Regions from separate parts of the Bacillus sp. SD127 genome, predicted to be linked through region 1. Evidence: predicted binding sites of a transcription regulator. Region 1 holds the regulator's gene; the other holds the start of a gene.
What was found. Region 1 encodes LexA, which represses DNA repair genes until DNA is damaged. Its sites were predicted from a motif close to CGAACATATGTTCG; they were not measured.
Positions count from the first base shown of each region.

Region 2: recA (recombinase RecA) is a predicted target of LexA. The motif match lies at 1,474-1,487, and genes of this name have one in related genera.

Region 1 covers NZ_CP191226.1:2,317,071-2,320,492, reverse strand. Annotated here, with positions in the region: gene fosM (FosM family fosfomycin resistance protein) at 1-147, shown strand, start outside; gene ACQVGS_RS12295 (hypothetical protein) at 229-657, shown strand; gene lexA (transcriptional repressor LexA) at 1,052-1,669, opposite strand; gene yneA (cell division suppressor protein YneA) at 1,825-2,136, shown strand; gene ACQVGS_RS12280 (YneB family resolvase-like protein) at 2,154-2,807, shown strand; gene ACQVGS_RS12275 (DUF896 domain-containing protein) at 2,871-3,104, shown strand; gene tkt (transketolase) at 3,279-3,422, shown strand, end outside.
Region 2 covers NZ_CP191226.1:2,508,688-2,512,109, forward strand. Annotated here, with positions in the region: gene ACQVGS_RS13060 (serine hydrolase domain-containing protein) at 1-181, opposite strand, end outside; gene recA (recombinase RecA) at 355-1,401, opposite strand; gene ACQVGS_RS13070 (competence/damage-inducible protein A) at 1,574-2,824, opposite strand; gene pgsA (CDP-diacylglycerol--glycerol-3-phosphate 3-phosphatidyltransferase) at 2,843-3,422, opposite strand, start outside.

The DNA.
Region 1 (3,422 bases):
TCTGGGAGAGAACGAGATGTACGTGATCGAAAATCAATTTATTACACTGATCCTGACGGCCATAAATTTGAATTCCATACAGGAACTCTTCAAGACAGACTTCAATATTATAAGCAAGCTAAAACCCACATGGATTTTAACGATTGAAAAAGCACGGGAAACAGAGTAACAGGGAATATACATATTTATCTTATGGGGTTAATATATGGTAAAGGAGGGGGATTGCAGTTGAGAAATAAAATATTGCTCATGACAGCTGTTTTGCTATGTGTTTTTGGAACCGGGACCATTCATGCAGCAACTTCACATTTTGAGCATAAAACCGACTTTATTCTAAATGACGGAACAAAAGCGCTTTATGTAGAAAACATTAGTGATGTACCGGCAATGGATTATTTTTTAGGATACCAATTTACGATATTAGGAGTGAACACTTGTTCAGTTAACATTAAGCTTCAGCGAATGGGACTTGCAGGGGATTATACTACGTTAAGCACAAAACAATTCACCGGTAATTGGTTTGACTTTAGCGCTCACGATAAGGTTTCCATTGAACCTTATCACCGGTATCGAATATTAGCTGAAGAACATTCAGAAAACTGTGCAAGTGTTCATGTAAAAGGCCGCTATGGTGTAGAATATTTTAATTTTGATTGATGCTCACATTTTTGAAAAGAAGTGAGCTTTTTTTGCGGAATAAATTAACTAAATAAACTATGTACTAAATATTCAGTATATTTCCTTTTGCCTCGCTCAATATAAAAGAGGAGAGTATAACTCATCTTTTCACGTCCGAAAATCGAAACATTTATAAGAAAAGAACGTCTAATTTTTTAAACAGCACTTTTTTAAAAAAAAGTTTCATTAAGGAAAGAAAATTTCTTGACTTCAATAATTGAATGATGGATAATTATGGTGTAAACATGATGTTCTTTTTCCTCCTATTCAGGTTCGCACCTAAGCCAGGGCGAGCCTGCTTTTTTTAAAAAACAAAACCCCCACTCCACAAAGGAAGAGGGGGTTTATTCTTTGTAACTGATAGTTCAATAGTTTAATGGACAGTTCTGAACACACCAATTACTTTTCCTAATATGCTGACATTCTGCAGTATGATCGGAGCCATGGTTGGATTTTCAGGCTGTAAGCGAATGTGTGTATCCTCTTTATAGAAACGTTTTACCGTAGCTTCATCATCTTCTGTCATCGCCACTACGATTTCACCGTTATTCGCCGTGTTTTGCTGTTTTACAATAACATAGTCCTTATCAAGTATACCTGCGTCAATCATACTGTCACCCATGATCTCCAGCATAAACACATGCTCATCCGGAGGAACCATACGGTCAGGAAGCGGGAAGTATTCTTCAATGTTTTCAACCGCTGTAATAGGTGAGCCCGCCGTTACTTTTCCGATTACCGGTACATTAACGACTTGGCTTTTTGGAATCTCTACTTCTTCATCCAGAATTTCTATCGCTCTTGGTTTTGTCGGATCGCGTCTAATCAGCCCTTTTGTTTCCAAACGGGCCAAATGGCCATGGACAGTAGAACTGGACGCAAGGCCGACAGCCTCTCCGATCTCTCTAACCGAAGGCGGATATCCTTTTGATTTAACCTCTGCTTTAATAAAACGGAGGATATCAAGTTGCCTTTTTGATAGCTTCGTCATTTTTTGCACCTCTAAACGTCGATTTTAAATAGATTATAGCATGATTTTCCTGACAGTACAAACATAGGTTCGAAGAAAACAATTGACAGAAACATTTGTTCGTATATACTGAAATTATAAAAAGCGAACAAACATTCTTGTCGGAGGTTGTTATCATGAATAAAGAATCTATTATTTTTGTCGGCCTGTTCACTGTGATTCTAAGCGTGGTTATCCTTCTGTTGTCATATACAAGCAGCGACCAGGAGCTTAATCAATATGTTAAAATAAAAGTTCAGTCTGGGGATACGCTCTGGTCGCTTGCTGATCAGGTGGATGACTCAAAAAAGATAAATAAAAGTGATTTTGTTGAATGGGTAGCTGAAAAAAATAATCTCCAGACGTCTGAGATTCAGCCGGGGGATGAATTGGTGATTCCATTAAAAAAGGAACACCCGGCTGCATACGAACTGGCTACTGTTAAATAGAGAGGAAAGGTAGAAAGGTGAAAGCACTCATTTATGCCCGAGTAAGCACAAATAAAGAACAGCAAGAAACCTCATTAAAGCGGCAGGAGGAGGAGCTTACGGCCATTGCTGCCGAGAACGGCATGGAAGTCGTCAAAGTGATTTCTGAAAAAGCCAGCGGATATGAAATGGACCGGGATGGTGTATTTGATTTGCTTGATCATATCAAGAATTCAAATATTGATGTGATTTTAGTTCAGGATGAAACAAGACTCGGCCGGGGAAACGCGAAAATTGCACTTCTTCATTGTATTTACAGGGAAGGTGTGAAAGTATATACGACCGCTCACAGAGGTGAGCTGGAGTTATCAGAGGCTGACTCTATGGTGCTGGAAATCGTCAGCATTGTGGAGGAATACCAGCGGAAAATCCACAACATGAAAATTAAACGCGGAATGAAACGCGCAGTGAAAAATGGTTTTAAGCCACAAAAGAACCTGAAAAACCAGCATGAAAACAGCGGAAAAGAAAGAATAGAAGTTCCGATCTCGGAGATTGTCCGGTTGAGAGCGAATAAACTGACGTTTGCTGAAATCGCGGCTACGTTGAGAGGTTTTGGCTATGATGTGTCAAAGGCGACAGTCCATCGGCGTTTTCAGGAATACATAGAGAATGAGCAGACAGGCGAGTGAATCAGTTGTAAAACTCCTCTTGTTTTAGTAGTATATAGACAAAATGCAATAAAGGAGTTTATCATGATTTCAAACGAAAAAATTGCCAGAATCAATGAACTTGCCGCAAAAGCTAAAGCTGGCGTTATTACAGAAGAAGAAAAAGCTGAACAGCAAAAGCTCCGTCAAGAGTACCTAAAAGGATTTCGTTCTTCTATGAAAAACACATTAAAAAGTGTAAAAATCATTGATCCTGAAGGCAATGACGTAACACCTGAAAAGTTAAAAAGAGAAAAAAATAATAACAGACTTCACTAATATAAGAGGAATACGGCAATATCGTATTCCTCTTTTGTATATACTACAAACAACAGCGCTTTCTTCAGGTGACAAAATTCATCAAGTTTCTCTCAAATTTAAGCTGAAACAGTTGAGAAAAAGTCGTCAGACATTTATGATGAAAGGGTACAACATATAAGGAAGGGGATTTTTATGGATACAATTGAAAAGAAATCAGTTGCTACCATTCGCACACTATCAATAGACGCTATTGAAAAAGCAAACTCTGGTCACCCTGGTATGCCTATGGGGGCAGCGCCAATGGCATATACGCTATGGACAAAATTTATGAATGTA
Region 2 (3,422 bases), 190 kb from region 1:
GACCGGTATCAGAAACCGCCGCAGCTTCTTGAGATGGTTCGGCTTCTTCATCCTCTCGATGAATGGCATTCCAAATCGTGAAACAAATGATTGCGGCCAACATACCAAACAAAAGTTTACCTCTTTTATTTAGTTTTCTCCGTCTGCGCGTCGCAGTTCTTCTGCGAGTGGGGCTTGTCATTCATTTTATCCTCCCAATCTAATTTCAAATACACACGTTTTGTTAGACGTATGAAGTACTATAAAAGTTGTCAAAAAAACCAATTTATTTATCTTTATTTTGCAGAAAATATAAAAGAAAAAAAGGCAGAGTTTTCACTCTGCCTTTTTTATCATTTCAAATTCATTTTATTTTTATTCTTCAAATTCAAGTTCTTCCTGTGTCTCTTCCGCCTGTTGCTGTACTACTCCGTTATTATCTAAGCCGTAATGTTCACGAATTTGCTCCTGAATCATCAGCATGATATCTTTATTTTCTTTTAAGAATTGTTTGGCATTTTCACGGCCTTGGCCAAGACGCTCTTCTTCATAAGAGTACCATGAACCGCTTTTTTGCACGATATCAAGTTCAGTTCCGAGATCAATGATTTCGCCTTCTTTTGAGATACCTTCTCCATACATAATATCAACCTCAGCTGTACGGAACGGAGGAGCCACCTTGTTTTTCACGACTTTAATTCTCGTTTTATTCCCCATAACGTCGTTGCCTTGTTTCAGCTGTTCAGCACGGCGTACTTCAAGACGAACGGAAGAGTAGAATTTCAGCGCACGACCGCCGGGAGTCGTTTCCGGGTTTCCGAACATAACGCCGACTTTTTCACGAATTTGGTTAATGAAAATCGCAATTGTTTTCGATTTGTTGATAGCCCCTGAAAGCTTACGAAGCGCTTGAGACATTAAACGTGCCTGCAAACCGACATGTGAATCTCCCATGTCGCCTTCAATTTCTGCTTTCGGAACGAGCGCCGCTACAGAGTCGACAACAACGATGTCAACTGCACCGCTTCGAACCAACGCTTCTGCAATTTCAAGCGCCTGCTCGCCTGTGTCAGGCTGAGACAGTAAAAGCTCTTCGATATTGACACCGAGTTTTTGTGCGTATACCGGGTCTAGCGCGTGCTCCGCATCGATAAACGCAGCTTGTCCTCCCTGCTGCTGAACCTCAGCAATTGCATGAAGCGCCACAGTTGTTTTACCTGAGCTTTCAGGACCGTATACTTCAATAATCCGTCCGCGGGGATACCCGCCTATTCCCAATGCCGTATCAAGAGCGAGGGAGCCGCTTGGAACAGTAGAAATTCTTGTATCTGTCTTTTCTCCCAGTTTCATAATGGAACCTTTGCCGAACTGCTTTTCTATTTGTTTAAGAGCCATATCTAAGGCTGCCTGACGATCACTCATTCTATTTTTTCCTCCTTTATGTTACCACTACATATACTATACCCTGTTTGAAGGGATTTGCCAAGAAAAAAGCGAACGCATATTCGGATTTTTTCTTGGCCTGATTTCTACCAAAATATCATAATGAGTCAGAGAAATCATGTTTTTTGAGGAGGATAGTGTGCTGAAAACATTATTTTTGCTCTAACAGTTTTAAAATTAAATGGCAGCCATATTTAGCAGCACGTTTTCTGATTCCTGTTCTGGAGCCTGCAAAGTGAAACTCGTGAACCTCTTCTTTTCCGTTTGCAAAAATACCGATAAACACATGTCCAGGTGCATGGCCTTCTTGAGTATCAGGGCCGGCAACACCGGTAAAGCTAATGCCAATATCGCTTCCAGTGAGCTGCTGAACACCCTTTGCAAGCTCAGATGCGCATTCCTCGCTGACTGCGCCGAAACGGTCCAATGTTTCCTTTTTGACGCCGAGGACATTTTGCTTCACTTCGTTTGAATAGCAAACAACGCCGCCGGAAAACAATGCTGAAGCGCCGCTAAGGTCTGTCAGCCATTCGGAAAACAGCCCGCCGGTAAAGCTTTCTGCGGCAGAAAGCGTGATGCCTTTTTCCTTGCATGCTTTAGATAGCTCTTTCACAAGCGATGTATCGTCGTAGCCATAGAAAAATTCACCGACACGTTCTAAAATAACGGCTTCTGTTTCTTTTAACAAACGCTCTGTTTCTTTTTCATCGGCATGTTTTGCTGTCAGGCGAAGCGTCACCTCTCCGTCCGCTGCCAACGGAGCGATCGTCGGGTTCGTCTGTGCATCAATGATATCTTCTAAATCAGCTTCAAGCTGAGATTCGCCGATACCGAAAAAGCGAAGAACAGTTGATACAATTTTTTCATTGGAGCCCATCTTTTTAAGAAGAAGCGGTTTTGCCTCATTTTCAAACATCGGACGCAATTCGCTTGGCGGCCCGGGAAGAAGCATATAAAAGCGCGAATCATGCTCTGTAAGCATTCCCGGCGCCATTCCAAAGTGATTCGCCAGTACGTCAGATCCTTCGATGACAAGCGCCTGTTTTCGGTTATTAGGTGACATCGTGCGTTTTGTTCGTTTGAAATAATCCTCAATGGATTGAAACGCCTCATCATTTAAAACGAGCGGACGTCCCAGCACATTTGCTATTGTTTCTTTTGTTAAATCATCTTTTGTCGGTCCGAGCCCTCCTGAAAAAATAATAAAATCAGAGCGCTCTTCAGCAATGCGGATGACCTGCTTCAGCCGCTCCGGATTATCACCGACTGCTGTATGGTAAAATACGTTTACTCCGATTTCTGCCAGCTGTTTGCTGATAAATTGAGCATTTGTATTAGCAATCTGACCGAGTAAGAGCTCTGAACCGACTGCAATAATCTCTGCTTTTTTTGGAAATTCCATCATGTATGTCCTTCTTTCTTAGTTAGATGTTTTTAGCGCTTCCCAGTTTTTAGCGAAATAGTCCCAACCTGATACAACGGTAAAGAATACGGCTACCCATAACGCCAGGTCAGCGAACGGAAATGACACAAGCTCAAATGGAAGATTGTGAAGAAGCAATGCAGATACTGCAATGATTTGTGCCCAGGTTTTAATTTTACCAAGCATATTCGCAGCTACTACTTCTCCCGTTCCGGCTAATACAAGCCTTAAACCTGTTACGGCAAACTCCCGGCTGATAATCACAATGACCATCCAAGCTGGAGCAAGATCAAATTGAACAAGGATAATTAACGCTGCTGATACGAGAAGTTTGTCCGCAAGCGGATCGAGAAATTTCCCAAAGTTTGTAACAAGGTTCAGTTTGCGGGCATAATAACCATCTATCCAATCTGTCGTCGATGCAATAATAAACAAGATAGCGCCCGCCAAGTGTGTGACCGGAATGGATTCGTCTCCAAATTCGAGCCTGCCCCAGTCAAACGGCGCCAGCATGATAATCATGAAGATTGGGATTAATGCAATTCTTGCTAGTGTGATTTTATTCGGTAAGTTAAAC